2 regions of the Lysinibacillus sp. NPDC096418 genome follow, and region 2 is predicted to be linked to the other one. Evidence: riboswitches for the same ligand, from Rfam matches in the RefSeq annotation. Region 2 holds a riboswitch; the other holds the start of a gene.
The links. Region 2 has a riboswitch for cyclic di-GMP ahead of ACIQZG_RS01270 (hypothetical protein). Riboswitches for the same ligand answer to the same signal wherever they lie in the genome.
Positions count from the first base shown of each region.

Region 1: it holds a riboswitch for cyclic di-GMP, as region 2 does, so the genes downstream of both, ACIQZG_RS06150 (NPCBM/NEW2 domain-containing protein) here and ACIQZG_RS01270 (hypothetical protein) in region 2, are expected to answer to the same signal.

Region 1 covers NZ_JBIWEY010000004.1:104,288-108,724, forward strand. Annotated here, with positions in the region: gene ACIQZG_RS06135 (winged helix-turn-helix transcriptional regulator) at 70-408, opposite strand; gene ACIQZG_RS06140 (nitroreductase family protein) at 542-1,171, shown strand; gene ACIQZG_RS06145 (metallophosphoesterase) at 1,257-2,096, opposite strand; cyclic di-GMP riboswitch class I at 2,565-2,648, shown strand; gene ACIQZG_RS06150 (NPCBM/NEW2 domain-containing protein) at 2,791-4,437, shown strand, end outside.
Region 2 covers NZ_JBIWEY010000001.1:261,615-266,051, forward strand. Annotated here, with positions in the region: gene ACIQZG_RS01260 (bifunctional folylpolyglutamate synthase/dihydrofolate synthase) at 1-248, opposite strand, end outside; gene ACIQZG_RS01265 (bifunctional folylpolyglutamate synthase/dihydrofolate synthase) at 245-1,537, opposite strand; gene ACIQZG_RS01270 (hypothetical protein) at 1,913-2,317, opposite strand; cyclic di-GMP riboswitch class I at 2,414-2,517, opposite strand; gene ACIQZG_RS01275 (valine--tRNA ligase) at 2,642-4,437, opposite strand, start outside.

The DNA.
Region 1 (4,437 bases), on a different contig from region 2:
GGCATTCAGGTGTTGCCATCTCGCAACGCGGTGCAAACAAACATCCTTGTGGTAATGAGCTTTTTGTTATTATTCCTTTGTTGTCTTTTCAAAGTCACATAGATCTATCCATTTTTGAATCGACTTAATGACTTCTTGAAACGCTAAACCATTAGGTGTTAACTCATATTCCACTTTTTTTATAGAAGAATCGATGAACTTCTTATTAATTAAGCCTGCATTTACAAGCTCATTTAAACGGTCTGTAAGTAAACGGTCTGATATTCCAGGAATCGTAGCGTGGATTTCGTGATACCTTTTTGGACCTGATAATAGAGTATAAATAATCATGCCCATCCATCGTTTCCCTATAAATTCAATCGCTTGATGGTAGTTGCTGCATATATGTGTACAATTCGGTTGAGTCATATAATAACCTCCCGCCTGTGAATTGGTTTTCTCCTATTGTAACACATAATATTTTTTATTTGACGCACAAACTTACTAATGGTAAGATTCTATTTATTAACTTATCATTAGTAAGTTTAGAGGAGGAAATACAATGACAACAACAACAACTAAAGATTTATATACAATTATGCACGAGAGAAAATCAGTTCGTAAATACGATCCTACCTTTAAAATGACGCAAAAAGAACTTGAAGAAATCCTTACTGAAGCAACAAGTGCTCCATCTTCAAGTAACCTACAACCTTGGAGATTCATCGTTATTCAAGACGATGCTACGAAAAAAGAACTTCGTGCAATTGCTAATAATCAAGAACAAATTGAAACATCTTCAGCAGTTATTGCCGTTTTAGGTGATGCTGAAATGTACAAAAACGTAGAAAAAATCTACACTCAAAATGTAACTGAAGGACATATGGGTGAAGAACAAAAGAATATCACAATTAGTAATACGCAGCGCATGTACCCTGCTGCTCCATTAGCAGTAAGACAAAACATCGCATCTTTTGATGCAGGTCTAATTTCAATGCAACTTATGCTTATTGCAAAAGAAAAAGGCTTTGATACAGTAACGATGGGTGGCTTTGACAAAGTGAAATTTGCAGAGCGATTTGAATTACCTGAAAATCAATTCCCAATCGTACTTATCGCTATTGGTAAAGCGGCTGCACCAGCATTTGGATCATCGCGTCTACCATTAGAAGATATTGCTCGCTTCATCTAAAATCATTTGTAAATACAAAATCAGCAGAATCACATTTTGATTCTGCTGATTTTTTGTTTAATTTATTCGAATAAACGTTGTGTTCTTAAAAGCTTAAATTTATAAGTGCCACTTGTGGGATATTCCCTAAACGAAATGGTAGTTTTGTATTACCAATTCCAGAATTCACATATAAATTAGGATTTTGGCTCCCAGAAAGGGTATACCATCCCTTCACGTATTCTTCAGCTAAAGCAGTAGTAGCGAGAGGTCCGATAAATGGTAAATATACTTGCCCTCCATGACTATGGCCAGCCAAAACTATAGCATGCTCCGTTGATTCAAATTGTTTTGCTACATCTGGTTCATGTAATAACACAAGTGTATTTTCATTTCGAGAAAGCACTTTATTTATATCAGCTATATCTGGAGAACCTAACAGTGCGTCATCTAATCCATATATAAGTAGCTCTTCCCCGTTCGACAAAGTAATAGTTGTTTCTTCATTTTTTAAAAGAGTGAAATCAGCATCCGTTAGTAAGCGTTCGTAATTTCGTTCCATACCGCCCCCTACATCTCGATTACCATACACCGAAAATTTCCCATAAAGAGCTTTCATTTCTTTCAAGAGAGCTATAATCTCTTGAATCTCCACTTCCGTAGCACCCATATCAAATAAATCGCCTGTAAAAACAATCATATCGGGCTCTTGTTTATTAATTTTCTTAACAACTTTCTTGAACTGATCCATACTAAAGAATTCGCCTATTTGCGTATCAGTAAAATGAGCAATTTTAATGGATGTCCCTTTTTCCTTGCTCTGCGGTGTATATGAAAATTCATGTGACTTAACAGTTAGTAACTTCGATTCGATAAATGTTGCATAAACAAAAACACACACTCCTACTGTAAGCAATAGAAGTAAAAATTTAAAAAACTTTCGCATTCTTTTCCCCTCAAATACTGAATTTCTATATTAATATAATCGTTGGATGTTACAACTGTGTCACAACTCGATGAATGATACAAATAATTTGACCACTAAGAATTACACAGCATCTTCATTTTGTGAAGATTATAGGTCAATTAACCATTCCCCCTATTCTCAACCACTTCGTCATAAATGATCATTAAATCTGCTCATCACCAAAAGGTGGGGTTAACATTTTGAATAAAGCGTTTGTTGATTGAAGTGGAGCCAGCGTAACTCCTTCGGGATTAGCGTCACAGGTAATACCCTAGATTTACAAAAAAGTTCACCATAATGGAATCACACTCCTTATTTCCTATTACATCAGATAGATTAATTTTCCAACTTTATGATATTTCAGCTATATTACCTGCTTTTGTAGCAATAAAATATAGTACGATTTGTCCTTGGGAGCAAAATTTTAATATGATATTGTTTAGCTGTAAACTAAATAGGCAAACCTAGAGAAATTTAGGGACGCAAAGCTATAGGGGCTAAGGTTTATTACTATGTCAGCCAGCTACCGAAGAGTACATTCTACTTTTTATTATTCTATAGTTTCATAATTAGGTAACACTATTTTTATGAAACATTTATAGGAAAAAAACTACTCTTATTGAGTAGTTTTTTTATGTACATCTTTGGAATAATTCATCAGGAGGAAATTTAAATGAAGGTAATTAAAATTGCAACAGCCGCGGCTATGGCTTTAAGTTTAGTCGGTGCACCATTTAATGTCTTAGCTGATCAAAATCAAGAAACAAAAGTTACAACAACAAGTAACATTAAACAAGTAAGTAATGCTAGTGTAAGTAAGTTTTATTTATACGGAAGTGACTTACTAAATACATATAATGAAGTCTTTAAAATGGACAAATCTAATATCCTATCAATTTCGAACAACGGCGGGAACTACTCTGGATCTCCCCTTTCAAAAGCAATCGATGGTGATATGAATACCCATTGGGAAACAGGTAAGGCCAATAATGCAACTTTTACTAATGAGGTTATCTTTAACTTCAACGAAACAACTTCATTAAATCGAATTGTTTACGCTGCCCGTCAATCAAGCGCGAAAGGTAAAGGTTTTGCACAAGAGTTTGAAATCTACAGTTCATCTACAGATGAAGGTGATGACTTTTCATTAGTTTCTTCTGGTGAATATAAAGGTTCTACAGGAGATATTGTTGAAATCCAATTTAAGCCCACTGAATTTAAACGTTTAAAGTTTATCTATAAAAAAGCAAATCAAGATTGGGCAAGTGCTTCGGAGTTCTTATTCTATAAAGAAGACCAAGTATCTGACAAAATGGGTAACCTATTTACAGATAATACATTCAGTACTGTAAACGAATCGTTTAATACAATAGATGCTTTAAATAAATTAGAAGAAGAGGCAAAAGTTCATCCACTCTATTCTCTATTTAAAGAAGATATAGCAAATGCTAGATCCCTTCTAAATCAAAAGGATATCGAATCAACTACAGCAACTGTTTCAAAATTAAAAGGCTATGGCACAGAATTCGAAAATGCTTATAGTGACACGTTCAGAATGCCAAATTCTAACGTATCAAAAGTAACAACAAATGGTGGTAGCTATCCTACTACAAAACCAGAATTTATGTTAGATGATCAACCAAACACTCATTGGGAAACAAACAAGAACAATGCTGCGAACTTTACAAATGAAGTAGTATTCGAATTAAATCAAGCAGAAGTGCTAGATCGAATAGCCTTTTTAGCTAGATCTGTGAATCAAAAAGGCTTCCCAGAAAAATTCGAAATTTACACATCTGAAACTAGTAAAGGGGAAACATTCCAACTTGTTTCTAGTGGCGAAGCGGTAAGAACAAGTGATTTCTTAGAATTCAAATTTAAACCTACAAAGTTTAAACGAATCAAGTTTAAATTCAAGAAAGCATATACAGATAGACCGTTCGCAGCAGAATTCAGATTCTATAAAGAAGATAGTATATCTAATAAGATTGACAACTTGTTTACGGACGAACACCAAAATAAAGTATCTGAGCAATTCCATACGTTAGAAAAATTAGAAGCGTTAGAGCAAAGTGCTCAATCACATCCTCTATATGAACTGTATAAGGAGGACTTCGAAAACGCCAAAGTACTACTAAATGAAGAAAAAGTAGAAGCAACTACAGCTGCAACAAAACCATTTGAGCATTACGCTAATGAAGACTACTCCAAATTATTTAAAGTGGATAATGACAACATTAAGAGTATTCGAAACAATGCGGGTAACTATGGTAGTGCCGTAATTGGAAACGCCATTGATGGCGACCTAGATACTTATTGG
Region 2 (4,437 bases):
TCATGTACATCTAAAATACAAGGCGACATAAACTTACCAACACGCAAACCATGCTCTTTCGCAATTGCTTCTATAAAAGTAAGCGTAGAGCCTTTACCATTTGTACCAGCTATATGGACCACTTGAAACTGTTGCTCTGGATTCCCTACCAATGATAATGCTTCTTGAATTGCTGTCAGTCCAGGTTTGATGACATCATCACTTTGTACCGACCATTTCTCTTTATAGCGATCAAATTGCGGAATCATCCTACTACCTCCAAGAGCGCTTTACGTGCTTCCGCTATAAAATATAAAGAACCGGTAATGATCAAAATATCAGCCTCTTCTTTTCTCTGTATTTCCGCATCAATAACTTGCTGCCAATCTGAGTTATACACTTTTTGGGGATGCTGTGATAACGCTGCTAATTGCTCTGCTGGCATAGCATTTGGTAAAGAAATTTGCGTAAAGGCCATCGAGTTTGCTACTTCATCCATTAATGCAATACTATTGGCGTGATCCTTATCAGAAAGCGCTGCATAAATAAAGTTATAGTTTCGATTTGGATAGACATCTTTTAATGTTTGGATCAGTGCTGCTGTACCTTCTGAATTATGTGCACCGTCTAAGACAATATTATTGGCAACTTGCTCAAAGCGACCTGCCCACTGCGCTGTTTGTAGTGCCTTGCGTATAGTAGTGTCTGAAATTTTTACATGACCTTTTTCTTGTAGCACTAACATCGCAGTCATTGCAAGACTAGCATTTGCTACTTGGTGTAAACCTGCCATTTTCAATACAATATCTTGCATCTGCACCTCTTGATTTTCATAATCGAAATGCTGCATCCTTTCATATTGTTGTTGCGTCGTAACCTTAAAATCTTCCCCTAAGATACGACACTCTGCATGACGTTCTTCTGCCACTTTACGTATGACTGCAAGCGCATCTTCATTTTTCACCCCAACAATAACCGGTACATCTTCCTTAATAATGCCTGCCTTTTCAAAAGCTATTTTTGCATACGTGTCTCCTAAAAAAGCGGTATGCTCTAATGAAATCGTCGTAATTATAGAAACAAGAGGTGTAATGACATTTGTAGCATCTAAACGTCCGCCAAGACCTGTTTCAATCAACGCAAAATCAACATGAGCTGCAGCGAAATATTGGAACATTATTAACGTTATCACTTCAAAAAAACTTGGATAATCGCCGTTGTAATGCGTTTCAACAATATGTGCCACCGCATTCATGTACTGCAAGAATTGTGCATCAGGAATCTGTACACCATTAATTGTTATACGTTCGTTGACACATTCTAAATGCGGTGATGTAAATGCCCCTACTTTATAGCTTGCCCCCTCTAGCATTTCACGTAGCGCATTTACAGTGGAACCTTTACCATTAGAACCTGCTAAATGAATTACTTTTAGCTGATTTTGTGGATTATCTAGATAAGCCAGCACCTCACGCATCATTACTAATGGTGCACGTTTATGGTCAACTGCCTTTAATTTGAAAATAAAATCTGTACATTGTTCCATCGTTGTAAACAAACCAAACACTCCTTATGTATGCAATAGCTCTATTTTAGTACAAAAGTTGCCTCACACACACACAATTCGCACTCAATTTAAAAGTGGCTATCCAAAAAGTCTCTTTAAGCTTAACATCTAGCTTTCTATATGGTAAAAAACCGCTGCGCTTTCCACGGACACAGCGTCAGTCGCAACCCTCACTACGCGCGATTCGTTGCGTCTTACATCTTGTGCATACTCCTGCCGCTACGTTTCACTCACGCTTTCGTCGTGAAAAATGTTCCCGCAGGAGTCTACGCGGATTTTTACCTATATATCAAAAAACAGTATGCCGGAAGTACTCTCAGCATACTATTTTTACTTTTAGGACTGCCCCTTTTAAATTGAGGATAACTATTGCAACTGATACTCCATTCCAAGCAGAGCACCCATATCAGCTAAGATAATCTTCGCATCTTTATTTAAATAAGGATGAACATCTGATCTTTGAACTAATTCAAATGAGTTCTTTAATGTTCTTTTTAACATAGATATATCAAAGTTCGAACAATATTCATTGATTTTATTGATTGTTAATAAATCTGCACGTGTTAATTTATTGTTTGTTCCGTCGTTTACTTTGCTATCCGAAATTACATGCTTGATTAACACTTTCGCATTTGCATTAAGGAGTCTATAGTATTTTGCTTCTGATAATTTAAGGAGATTTATCTCTATGATTGCTCTCGCATTAACAAATTCTAAATTATCACAGGCCGTATTTACTTTCGCAATGGTTGTTCCTATATTTCCAGACATCAGTAACCTCCAACATTTAACATTACTTTATTGCATAATAAAAGGCCATTCTAATTACGATAGAATAGCCAAGAGAATTATTAATAAATCCTTTTCTTTGGTAACCAGGCGATCATAGCATTTCAGATTAAAAATAATCTTTATACCTTAGACCCTAGGCTTTGCGCCCTGCCTTTTCAAGCAGTTTGCCTTTGTCTATTATACTAAGTTTAAAATATCATACTATACAAAAAGACCTATTTCAATAGATTTATTTCATTACAAATCACACAAATAGCAAAAAACAGCGAATGACCAAAAATGTCATCCGCTGCAATAAATTAATTACATATTTTTCAGTTCTTCTAAACGTTTTAGTACTAACGCATGTTTGCTTTCATAATCTGCTAATTTCTCACGTTCAGCATTTACTAAAGCTTCTGGAGCTTTTGAGACAAATTTTTCGTTTGAAAGCTTTCCAGACACTAACTTAACTTCTTTTGCCCATTTTTCTAACTCTTTTTCAAGACGAGCAATTTCTTCTTCTAAGTTAATGAGGCCGACTAGAGGTAAGAATAGCTCTGCTCCCGTTACAACAGCTGTCATTGATTGACCTGGTGCTTCTAAGCCTTCACCAATCGTTAACGTTTCAGGGTTACAGAATTTTTCTAAATACGCTTTATTTGCTTCAAGTACACTTACAGTCGCAGCATCTTTTGCTGAAATGAATAATGGTACTTTTTTGCTCATAGGTGTATTTACTTCCGCACGAATATTACGTACCGAACGTATAATATCCATAAGCAATTTCATATTATCCGCTTCTTCTGCGAAGTGTAAGTCATCACGAACTGTTGGCCATGCTGCCACTGTAATAGACTCACCTTCGTGTGGTAAGTGTTGCCAAATTTCTTCCGTAATAAATGGCATGAATGGGTGTAATAAACGCATCGTTTGATCTAACACGTACGCTAAAATTGAACGCGTCGTTTTCTTCGCGGCTTCATCATCACCATTCATTGGTAATTTCGCCATTTCGATATACCAAGAACAGAAATCATCCCAAATGAAGTTATATAGCTCACGGCCCACTTCACCAAACTCATAACGTTCTGCTAAAAAAGTAACGCGTTCGATTGTTTCATTTAGACGAGTTAAAATCCACTTATCTGCAACAGATTTTTCACCAGTTAAGTCGATTTCATCATATGTCATGCCGTCCATGTTCATTAATGCGAAACGAGAGGCATTCCAAATTTTATTGGCAAAGTTCCATACCGACTCTACTTTTTCTGTTGTGTAGCGTAAATCTTGACCCGGTGATGAACCTGTTGCTAAGAAGTAACGCAGTGAGTCAGCGCCGTATTGTTCGATCACATCCATTGGATCTACACCATTACCAAGTGATTTACTCATTTTACGACCTTCGCCATCACGTACTAAACCGTGAATTAATACATCTTTGAATGGCCGTTCACCCGTAAATTCAAGCCCTTGGAAAATCATACGTGATACCCAGAAGAAAATAATGTCATACCCAGTTACAAGCGTACTTGTAGGGTAATAGCGTTTGAACTCTTCGCTTGCTTCATCTGGCCAACCCATAGTTGAAAATGGCCATAATGCAGATGAGAACCAAGTATCAAGAACGTCTTCATCTTGCGTCCAGTTATCAGCGTCAGCTGGCGCTTCTTTTCCAACGTAAATTTCACCTGTTTCATTGTGATACCATGCTGGGATTTGGTGACCCCACCATAATTGACGAGAAATACACCAGTCGCGAATGTTTTCCATCCAACGAGAATATGTGTTTTCAAAACGAGAAGGTACAAAGTTTACTTTGCCTTCCTCATCTTTTTGAAGTTCAAGGGAAGCATCTGCAAGTGGTTGCATTTTAACGAACCATTGTGCTGAAAGGTAAGGTTCTACTACTGCGTCAGTACGTTCAGAGTGACCTACAGAATGCATATGTTCTTCGATTTTAATTAACACGCCAGCTTCTTGTAAATCAGCAACGATTTGTTTGCGGCATTCAAAACGATCCATACCGTTATATTTGCCCGCAAGCTCATTCATTGTGCCATCTTCGTTCATTACTAAAATACGTTCTAAATTATGACGATTACCAACTTCAAAGTCGT